3 regions of the Mesorhizobium sp. M0816 genome follow, and region 3 is predicted to be linked to each of the others. Evidence: predicted binding sites of a transcription regulator. Region 3 holds the regulator's gene; each other region holds the start of a gene.

Region 1 (3,278 bases), on a different contig from region 3:
CGGCGTGTTTGCGGCGATCTGCTTGTGTCTGGGAGTGCGCGCTTCAAACGAAAGCCGGCAACCGGCGCCTGCCATCGCGATCTCCGGCACTGCTGCCCGAGCAAAACCATCATGGACGATGCGCAGATGCGTGCCGCCGGAAACGGTGCGGTCGAGCGTAAAGGTGACGATGCTGTCCACTGGGCTGTCGTTCATTGCGCTGTCCAGGGGGCTGCCGGGCGGCACCTGCGTATCGCCGGGCGCCGGCCGCTCCCGCCAGGAATAGCGCAGCAGCCGTCCGGGATCCGCGTCGAGGATTTCGCACTCGATCGGCGCATTCGGCGCTTTAAAGGCAAAGCGGTTGCCGATTTCGGGCTTGATGTCGTTCGGCATCATCCAGGCCGCGAGCAGGTCCGGCACCGTCAGCGCCCGCCACACCTTTTCCGGCGGTTCGGGCAGCTCGCACTCGAACTCGATCTTGTCTGCGGCCATTTCGGCGCGTTCTGTGCCTCGGCTGGTCATTGGTCCATGTCCTTCAAAACCGTCTTGAGTCTTTCGATGCGCTCTGGCCAGAACGCACGGTAGCGTTCGATCCAGCCGAGCAGTGGCGCAAGCCCCTTCGGATCGACGCGGTAATAGGCATTGCGACCGGCCCGGCGCTCGACCACGAGGCCGGCGCCGCGCAGCACTGCGAGATGTTGCGATACCGCCGGCTGCGATACCGGTATGCCAGTGCGCAGTTCCGACACCGTCATCTCGCCGTCGGCGAGCCGCTCATAGACGGCGCGACGCGTTGGATCCGCTAGTGCCCGAAAAATGTCTGCTTCGATCATGCCGAAAGCATAAGTCAATACTTATCGGTTTGGCAAGCCGTGTTTTTTAAGACAGGCGGTGTTTTTTAAGACAGGCGAGGTTTTTACAAACTCGCTGGAAGCCAGCGTCTCACCATGTCGGGGGATCCGTTGAACGTCGCCTCGAAAACTGGTGACGCGAGCACAGCATGAATATGAAGCAATTCGGAGCCGACGTTGCGGAAGCCATGTTGCCTGTGCGCGGCAACAACAAGCGACTGTCCGGCAGTCAAGACGAGATGCTCTTCGTCGATCCACATCTCGGCCCTGCCAGCGATGACGGTAAGCACTTCCTCGACCGGGTGCCAATGTGTCGGGGCGCCAACCGTGGGTTCGACCCATTGTTCGAATATGCAAAGTTGAGTTGCGCCGTTGCAGGCCGAGACATGCATGCGGGTCTTTACTCCCGTCCGCCATTCTTCTTGCGGCTGATCGTCATGCGCGACCATCTTCATTGAGTTCGCCTCGATCCCATGGTCTGTGGAAATTCGACACCAAGACACTACTTCTTACTGACAACTATTGACAGTGCAGGGCCTCTCCTATAGAACGAAAAGAGAACAAAAACGTTGTGGGAAAAGGCAGCGACGGCAGGCAGGGATTGTCCATAGCCTGTAAGGTGCAGCGACAGAAATCTGGTTTCGGATGAGTGCGGAGAAGTATCATGGCGGGTAGCGTCAACAAGGTCATTCTGGTGGGCAACCTCGGGGCGGACCCTGAAATCCGCCGCTTGAATTCGGGTGACCCGGTCGTCAACATCCGCATCGCGACGTCGGAAAGCTGGCGCGACAAGACATCCGGAGAGCGCAAGGAAAAGACCGAGTGGCACAATGTCGTGATCTTCAACGACCAGATCGCCAAGGTGGCCGAGCAGTATCTGAAGAAGGGCATGAAGGTCTATGTCGAGGGCCAGCTGCAGACGCGCAAATGGCAGGACCAGACCGGCAATGACCGCTATACGACCGAAGTCGTGTTGCAGAAATTCCGCGGCGAGCTGCAGATGCTCGATGCGCGGGGCGAGGGCGGGGGCCAGGTCGGCAACTATGCCGGTGGTGGTGCGAGCCGCGGTTCCGATTTCGGCCAGTCCGGCCCGGGCGAAAGTTTCAATCGCGGTGGCGCCAACAAGGGCGGCGGCGGTGGTTCGTCGCGCGAGCTGGACGACGAAATCCCGTTCTGATTTCTCGGGGCGGACTGCCCTTGCGGCGAAAAGCGCCGGCACCTTGGCCACGAAATGGCGTCCCGAAAATCTGTCTTGGATTTTCGGGACGTTGTGCGTTTGAGCGGTGAAAGGACGTATCAGGTGAAGGCAAGGGTCAAATGGGTCGAGGAGCGCACTTTCGTTGGCGAGTCCGCCAGTGGGCACAAGCTGGTGCTAGGCACTGCGTTCGGGCCGGAGGGCAAGACGCCGGGGCCGAGCCCAATGGAACTGGTGCTGATCGGCACCGGCGGCTGCTCGGCCTATGACGTGGTCCATATCCTCGAAAAGGGGCGCGAGGCGGTCGAAGATTGCGTAGTCGAACTCGATGCCGACCGTGCAGAAGCCGATCCCAGAGTATTCACCCGCATTCACATGCATTTTGTCGTCAAGGGCCGGGCGCTATCACACGACAAGGTGAAGCGGGCGATCGGGCTTTCGATCGAGAAATACTGCTCAGCCTCGGCAATGATGGCCAAGACTGCCGAGATTACCCACGACTTCGAAGTCATTGAAACGACAGCGAAGTAGGGCTGTTCCTACGTCGCCATCAGCGCCTTGATGCCGTCGGCGACGAACTGTACGGCGAGCGCCGCCAGGATGACGCCGAGCAGCCTTGTCAGGATCGAACGGCCGGTTTGGCCGAGGATACGGTCGATGCGCTCTGACAGCACGAACACCAGGTAGGTGATGACGAGGCAGATGGCGATGATGCCGACAAGGGCTGTCTGCGCGCCCAAACCCTGAAACGAGCTTGAGAGCAGGACGGTCGCCGAAATCGCGCCGGGACCGGCAATAAGCGGGATCGCCAGCGGAAAGGCGGCGATGTTGTGGATCATGTCCCTGGTGATGGCGACGTCGCCGATCTTCTCCTTGCGGTCCTGTCGGCGCTCGAACACCATTTCGAAGGCGATGAAGAACAACAGAAAGCCGCCGGCGACGCGGAAGGCCGGCAGAGTGATGCCGAAGACTGACAGGATCGACGCGCCGGCGATTGCGAACAACGCCATTACCAGGAAGGCGATGACCGACGCGCGCACGGAGACCTGGTTGCGCTCCTCGCGGTTCATGCCGCGGGTCACGGCGAGGAAGAGCGGCGCCAGGCCGGGCGGATCGATCGTCACCAGTATGGTGACGAAGGCGTTGAACAGGCTGTCGAAGCTCGGCATGCTGACCCTCCCCGCCGGCAAAGCCGGATAACGGGATTGGTAGAGCAAAGCGGAGGCAGTGGAAACCGCGCGGATCAGGGGCTG
Region 2 (3,278 bases), on a different contig from region 3:
GTCGAGCACATAGAGCACGCCGGTCAGGCCGGAGCCGATCTGCGAAGCCAGCCGGATGCGCTGGCTCTCGCCGCCCGACAACGTGCCGGAGTTGCGCGACAGCGTCAGATAGTCGAGACCGACATCGTTGAGGAAGCGCAGCCGCTCGCGGATTTCCTTGAGCACGCGCACCGCGATCTCATTCTGCTTGTCGTTGAGCGATGCAGGCAGGTCGGTGAACCACTGGTCGGCCTTGCGGATCGACAGCTCGGTGACCTCGCCAATGTGCTTGCCGGCGATTTTGACCGCGAGCGCCTCGGGCTTCAGCCGATAGCCGCGGCAGGCCGGGCAGGGCGTGGCCGACATGAAGCGCTCGATCTCCTCGCGCATCCAGGCGGATTCCGTTTCCTTCCAGCGGCGCTCGAGGTTGGGGATGACGCCCTCGAAGGTTTTCGTCGTCTTGTAGGAGCGCAGGCCGTCATCGTAATGGAAGGTGATTTCGCGCTCGCCGGTGCCGTGCAGGACGGCTTGCTTTGCCTCCTCGCTCAAATCCTTGAACTTGTCGCCGAGCTTGAAGCCATAGGCAACGCCCAGCGCTTCCAGCGTCTGCGCATAGTAGGGCGAACTCGACTTCGCCCAAGGGCTGACGGCGCCGGCCCGCAGCGAGACATTCTCGTCGGGCACGACCAGGCTGGCATCAATGGCGCGTTGGCTGCCGAGCCCGTCGCAGGTCGGGCAGGCGCCGAACGGATTGTTGAAGGAGAATAGCCTGGGCTCGATCTCGGGAATGGTGAAGCCGGATACCGGGCAGGCGAACTTTTCCGAGAACAGCATGCGTTCATGCGTCTCGTTCTTCGATTTGTTGACCGAATCCTCGCCGGTCTGGCTGGCGTCGAGCGGCTTGTCGGCAAATTCCGCCACCGCCAGCCCGTCGGCCAGCTTCAGCGCGGTCTCGATGGAATCGGCGAGCCGCGTCGCCAGATCGCCGCGCACGACGATGCGGTCGACGACGACGTCGATGTCGTGCTTGTACTTCTTGTCCAGCGCCGGCACGTCGGCGATCTCATAGAAGACGCCATCGACCTTGACGCGCTGAAAACCCTTCTTCTGCAGCTCCAGCAGCTCCTTGCGGTACTCGCCTTTGCGGCCGCGCACCATCGGCGCCAGGATGAACAGCCGGGTGCCTTCCACGACTGCAAGCACCCGGTCGACCATCTGCGAGACCGTCTGGCTCTCGATCGGCAGGCCGGTGGCCGGCGAATAGGGTACACCGACGCGGGCGAACAAAAGCCGCATATAATCGTAGATCTCGGTGACGGTGCCGACCGTCGAACGTGGGTTCTTCGAGGTGGTCTTCTGCTCGATGGAGATGGCTGGCGACAGGCCGTCGATCTGGTCGACGTCCGGCTTCTGCATCATTTCGAGGAATTGCCGTGCATAGGCCGAAAGGCTCTCGACATAGCGGCGCTGGCCCTCGGCGTAGATGGTGTCGAAGGCAAGCGACGACTTGCCCGACCCCGACAGGCCGGTCATGACGATCAGGCTGTCACGCGGCAGGTCGAGATCGACATTCTTCAGATTGTGTTCGCGTGCCCCGCGAATGGAGAGATATTTATGGTCGGCCATCGCCGGTCGCCGCCTCAGAATCTGGAATTCGTGGGATGGGCGGGTTTTCCCGACCACCCCCTATGTAGGCAATTTCGCCGCCTTTTCGAGAGACGCCACAACTCTCGACCAAAGCGTTTAACCGCCTTTCGCGCGAACGGGCAAGCGGAAAGAACAAAGGCCGAACACGCTCCTGACAAAAGCTGCCCGTGGGGCCGGCTTCCCAAAACGTCTCGCGATCACATTTTTCGGTAATCGGCTATTCAAGGTTGACGTCCCTGCACCGTGGGGGCAGACTCCAGACGTCAACGAAGCCGGCCGTCTTTCGATGGCCTCGCGGCCTGGGGCTAGCCTGCGAGACGCCGCGGGTTATGCGATGAGCGCTTCGACGACGACAGTCGCAACCAACAGAAGGAGAGCAGAGGCATGACTCCACCGGATTGTTCGTTGAGGCTCCACGTGTCGCTGGAGCCGCGGCAGGTATAAGTGGCCAGGGTCAGGCGTTTTCGCTGCCCGCCAAACGGACCTGCTGATCCCCATAAAATCAGAGACTGCTAGTCGGATCGTCGGCTGAATGCCGCGAAGCATCCGAAATAAAATGCCGGCAGTACACTCCCGGCAATTTGGATTTCAGATCCAAGAAGCCCCGTCAGTTGCAAACGCAATGGCGGGGCTGTTCGTTTGAAGCGCAATATTTGTGGTTCACACCAGGCGAGCTTAGCGGCTGGAGGGCCTGATCCCGCCGGTAGCGACATCGATGGTGATGCTACCGGAAATCCGAACGTCGGTATCGCCAATCTTGAAGGTGCCGTTGCCGCTGCCTGGAGCCATATCGTCAGGCTCAGGCCGCGGCGCTGGCTCGGCGATGCGATAATCGCTGGTCACACCGGGCAGGGCGCCCTTTTGCGAAGACATCGAATTATCTTGGGCAAGTGCCATACCCACCAGCATGTTCGTGCCGGCTACGGTAGCGATAGCAAGGCATAACAGGCTGGACGAGCGGCTGGCGGTCATCGCCGGACTATAGTGCCGCGATAGCGGCAAGACCAGACCGATGTCGCTGAAATTGCGGGCGCTCAATCGCGTCAGTTCCGTCCGCCGGCCCGGCTCGTTCATGCGGCCTGCTTGCGAGTGTCGAAAACATGGTCGACGAGGCCCCAATCCTTGGCCTCCTGCGCGGTCATGAAAAAGTCGCGGTCGAGCGTGCGTTCCACTTCTTCGTAGGTGCGGCCGCAATGGCGGGCGTAAAGATCGGTCATGCGCCGCTTGGTGCGAAGGATGCCCTCGGCATGGCGCTGGATATCGGAGGCTTGGCCCTGGAAACCGCCGAGAGGCTGATGCAGCACGATGCTGGTGTTGGGTAGCGCGATCCGCCGCCCCGGTGTGCCGGCCATCAAAAGGAACGAGGCCATCGAGGCGGCGAAGCCCATACAAACCGTGGAGACCGGGCAACTGATATACTGCATCGTATCGTAGATCGCGAAACCGCTGGTCACCACGCCACCCGGCGAGTTGATGTAGAGCGAGACCTCCTTGTCGGGATTGTCGGATTCCAACGACAGAAGCTGGGCGCAGACCAGCGCCGAGGTGCCGTCGTCGATCGCCCCGTTGATGAAGACGATGCGCTCGCGCAGCAGCCGCGAAAAAATGTCGAAGGCGCGTTCGCCGCGGCTCGACTGCTCGATCACCATTGG
Region 3 (3,278 bases):
CGGCGGCCCTTGTCGGCGCCTATGCAGGCTGGTCCGATTACCGCGCCGGCAGGGCCACCACGCCGCCACCGCGGCGGTCGCCGCTACGCTTTGCCACTCGAAAGGTCCTGTTGGGCATGTGCGGTCTGGCGATGACCTCGATCATTGCAGGGAGCGCCACGGCGCTTTTCGCCATATGGCATTTCCAGCGCGTGGCGCCGCTCAGCCTGTTCGCCAATCTGGCCATCATGCCCATCGTCTCACTGGTCGTCATGCCCTTCGCCGTTCTCAGCGCGCTGGCGATGCCGTTCGGTGCGGATGGCCCTTTCCTCTATGTCATGGGCAAGGGGCTGACGGCGATGATCGCCCTGTCCGGGTGGATCTCGGAGCGCTCGCCGATCGATGCGGTCGGGCTGATTTCGCTGAGATCCGTCCTTCTGGTGACGATCGCCCTCGTCATTGCCAGCATGGCGACGACCTGGTTGCGGCTGGCGGCACTTCCTTTTGCGCTCGCCGGCTTGCTGACGACAACGCAGACACGCATACCCGACGTATTGGTCTCGGAGGACGCGCGGCTGGTCGCGCTGCCGATCGGCAGCGGTGAACTCGCGGTCAACCGGGCACGCCCGAATGAGTTCACCATCGACAACTGGAAACGCGCGCTCACATCAGAGGCCATCGTCGCGCCGGAAACGCCTGGAAAGAACGACCCGCAATTCGACATTGCCGATCCGGCCGACCTACCGCCGGGCATGCCGTTCATTTGCACGGACGGCCTCTGCCTTGCCAGGCATCCATCCGGCGCGATCATCGCGCAAGCCAAGGACCGCGATACTGCGCGGCCAGCCTGCGCCTTTGCCAGCTTGATCGTCATCGACGACGCCACCGCCCATAACCCCTGCTACTACGACCGGCTGGTCCTCGTCGTCACCAAACGGCAACTGGCGCGCGCGGGAAGTGCCGCCGTCTATTTCGATCCACAAGCGGCAACACGCGCCGAGATCCGCTTCGCCGTCGAAAAATCATACCGGCCCTGGCACGTGCAGCGGAAATTTTCACGCGCGGCACGGGGCCTGCCGCCATACCGCAGGGCCGACAACCCCAAAGCCGGCGCCAAGGGCGGAGCTCAGTAGCGGCGGATCAGTCCGACGAGCTTGCCCTGCACCTTGACCCTGTCTGGTCCGAAGATGCGCGTCTCGTAGGCCGGATTGGCGGCTTCCAGGGCGATCGAGGCGCCCTTGCGGCGGAACCGCTTCAGCGTCGCTTCCTCCTCGTCGACCAGTGCCACCACGATCTCACCGGGGCTCGCCGTATCGGCATTGCGGATGATCACCGTGTCGCCGTCGAAAATGCCAGCCTCGATCATCGAATCGCCTTTGACCTCGAGCGCATAATGCTCGCCGCCCATGATCATATCCGGCGGCACCGAAATCGAATGCGTCTGGTGCTGGATGGCATCGATCGGCACACCGGCCGCGATGCGGCCCATTACCGGGATCGAAACGGCGGCGACGACATCGTCGTCATTGCCGGCTGCAGGGACACGCGACGATGTCGGCTTGCCCTGCCGAGGGGCGCCTTGCCCAAGGCTGCCCTGGATGACACTCGGCGAGAACTTGCGTGCCGCATTGAGGCCGGGGGCGATCGAGTCAGGCAGGCGTAGCACCTCCAGCGCACGGGCCCGGTTGGGCAAACGGCGAATGAAGCCGCGCTCCTCCAGCGCCGTAATCAGCCGGTGGATTCCGGATTTGGAAGCCAGATCGAGCGCTTCCTTCATCTCGTCGAATGAAGGCGGGATACCGCTTTCCTTCAACCTTTCGTGGATGAACATAAGCAGTTCGTGTTGTTTGCGTGTCAGCATAGCGACCCCCAACAGAATCAGAAAAACAAACCCAGAACAAACACTATCTGTTCCAGTTGTGTTCCGCAACTGTTTAAAGTTTAATGAATGCGTTAAGGCTCGGGAAACAAACGACGTCCCCTACCGGCGTACCGCATTTTCACCGCCGCGAGCCTCATCGCCTTGATTCTGCTTTCGTTTGCGCCCTTCTGGCCTCCTAGAAGGCGGCACTGGCATCGGCCGTCGGTCGGCAAAAGGCACGGAATTGAACCCGTATCGACTGTGCGGTTTGGTCAATGCACCGTGAACGAAACGAATTCAAAACGCCAACCTCGGGTTAAGTCCCGGTTTCCACCGCCTGGTCAGGCTGCTTCTCGCCGGTGGAGCCTTGCTGCGCGCAACCAGGTAATGGAAGAACAGTCGATGCGTGTCCGGCGTTGCGTTGGATCTTGGGGGAGCAGACAAATCATGACAGGAATTCCCGATCTCGTGGCCATAAAGGCGATGGATGCCGCGGATCCGTTGCGCGCGATGCGCGACCGCTTTGTGTTGCCGCAAGGAGTGATCTATCTCGACGGCAATTCGCTAGGAGCTGCTTCACGTGCCGCTTTCGATGAACTGCACAAGGCCGCGACCGAAGAATGGTCGCATGATCTCATCCGCGCATGGAACACGGCCGGCTGGTTCAACATGCCGCTTGAACTTGGCGACCAGCTCGGGCGCCTGATCGGTGCCGCGGCCGGCCAGACGGTGGTCTGCGACACGACATCGGTCAACATCTACAAGCTGCTGCACGCCGCCATGGCCATGCGACCGGAGCGGCAGGTCATCGTCGCCGAGGGCGATAGTTTTCCGACGGACCTCTACATGGCCGAGGGTGTGGTTTCGACGCGAAAAGATACGCTGCTGCGCCTCTCGGGGGTCGACGCGCCGACCATCGAAGAGCTGATCGACGAACGCACCGCCGTGGTGCTGGTCAACCACGTCAACTATAAGTCGGGCGAACTGCGCGACATGCCGGCGCTGACGCGCAGGGCTCAGGAAGCCGGGGCGATGATCGTCTGGGATCTCTGCCACACCGCCGGCGCGATGCCAGTCGAACTCGACAAGGCAAACGCCGATTTTGCCGTTGGCTGCACCTACAAATATCTGAATGGCGGCCCGGGCGCGCCTGCCTTCATCTATGCGGCTGAGCGGCATCTTTCCGACATCCAGCAGCCGCTCACCGGCTGGTGGGGCCATGCACGGCCCTTCGCCTTCGAGCCAGGCTATGCGGCCGGCACCGGCATCCGCCGGTTTCTGTGCGGCACGCAGCCGGTCCTGTCGATGCGCACGCTGAAGGGCGCGCTCGACATCTGGAACGATGTCGACATGACGGCGGTGCGCAAGAAGAGCATCGCACTGGCGGATCTGTTCATCGAGCTTGTCGAGGCAAAGTGCGGCACTTACGGGCTCACGC

The links. Region 3 encodes LexA, which represses DNA repair genes until DNA is damaged. Its sites were predicted from a motif close to TGTTCNNNNTGTGTTCNG; they were not measured.
Region 1: a site for LexA is predicted at 1,376-1,393, ahead of NKI17_RS20995 (single-stranded DNA-binding protein). Genes of this name have one in related genera too.
Region 2: a site for LexA is predicted at 1,755-1,772, ahead of uvrA (excinuclease ABC subunit UvrA). Genes of this name have one in related genera too.

What each region holds. Positions count from the first base shown of each region.
Region 1 is NZ_JAMYOT010000013.1:71,963-75,240, reverse strand. Features, by position in the region: gene NKI17_RS21010 (SRPBCC family protein) at 1-471, opposite strand, end outside; gene NKI17_RS21005 (ArsR/SmtB family transcription factor) at 498-812, opposite strand; gene NKI17_RS21000 (cupin domain-containing protein) at 896-1,285, opposite strand; gene NKI17_RS20995 (single-stranded DNA-binding protein) at 1,495-2,007, shown strand; gene NKI17_RS20990 (OsmC family protein) at 2,131-2,556, shown strand; gene NKI17_RS20985 (MarC family protein) at 2,565-3,194, opposite strand; gene NKI17_RS20980 (hypothetical protein) at 3,269-3,278, opposite strand, start outside.
Region 2 is NZ_JAMYOT010000013.1:75,315-78,592, reverse strand. Features, by position in the region: gene uvrA (excinuclease ABC subunit UvrA) at 1-1,605, opposite strand, end outside; gene NKI17_RS21020 (hypothetical protein) at 2,302-2,700, opposite strand; gene NKI17_RS21015 (ATP-dependent Clp protease proteolytic subunit) at 2,697-3,278, opposite strand, start outside.
Region 3 is NZ_JAMYOT010000021.1:88,717-91,994, reverse strand. Features, by position in the region: gene NKI17_RS26830 (ComEC/Rec2 family competence protein) at 1-1,112, shown strand, start outside; gene lexA (transcriptional repressor LexA) at 1,106-1,840, opposite strand; gene kynU (kynureninase) at 2,288-3,278, shown strand, end outside.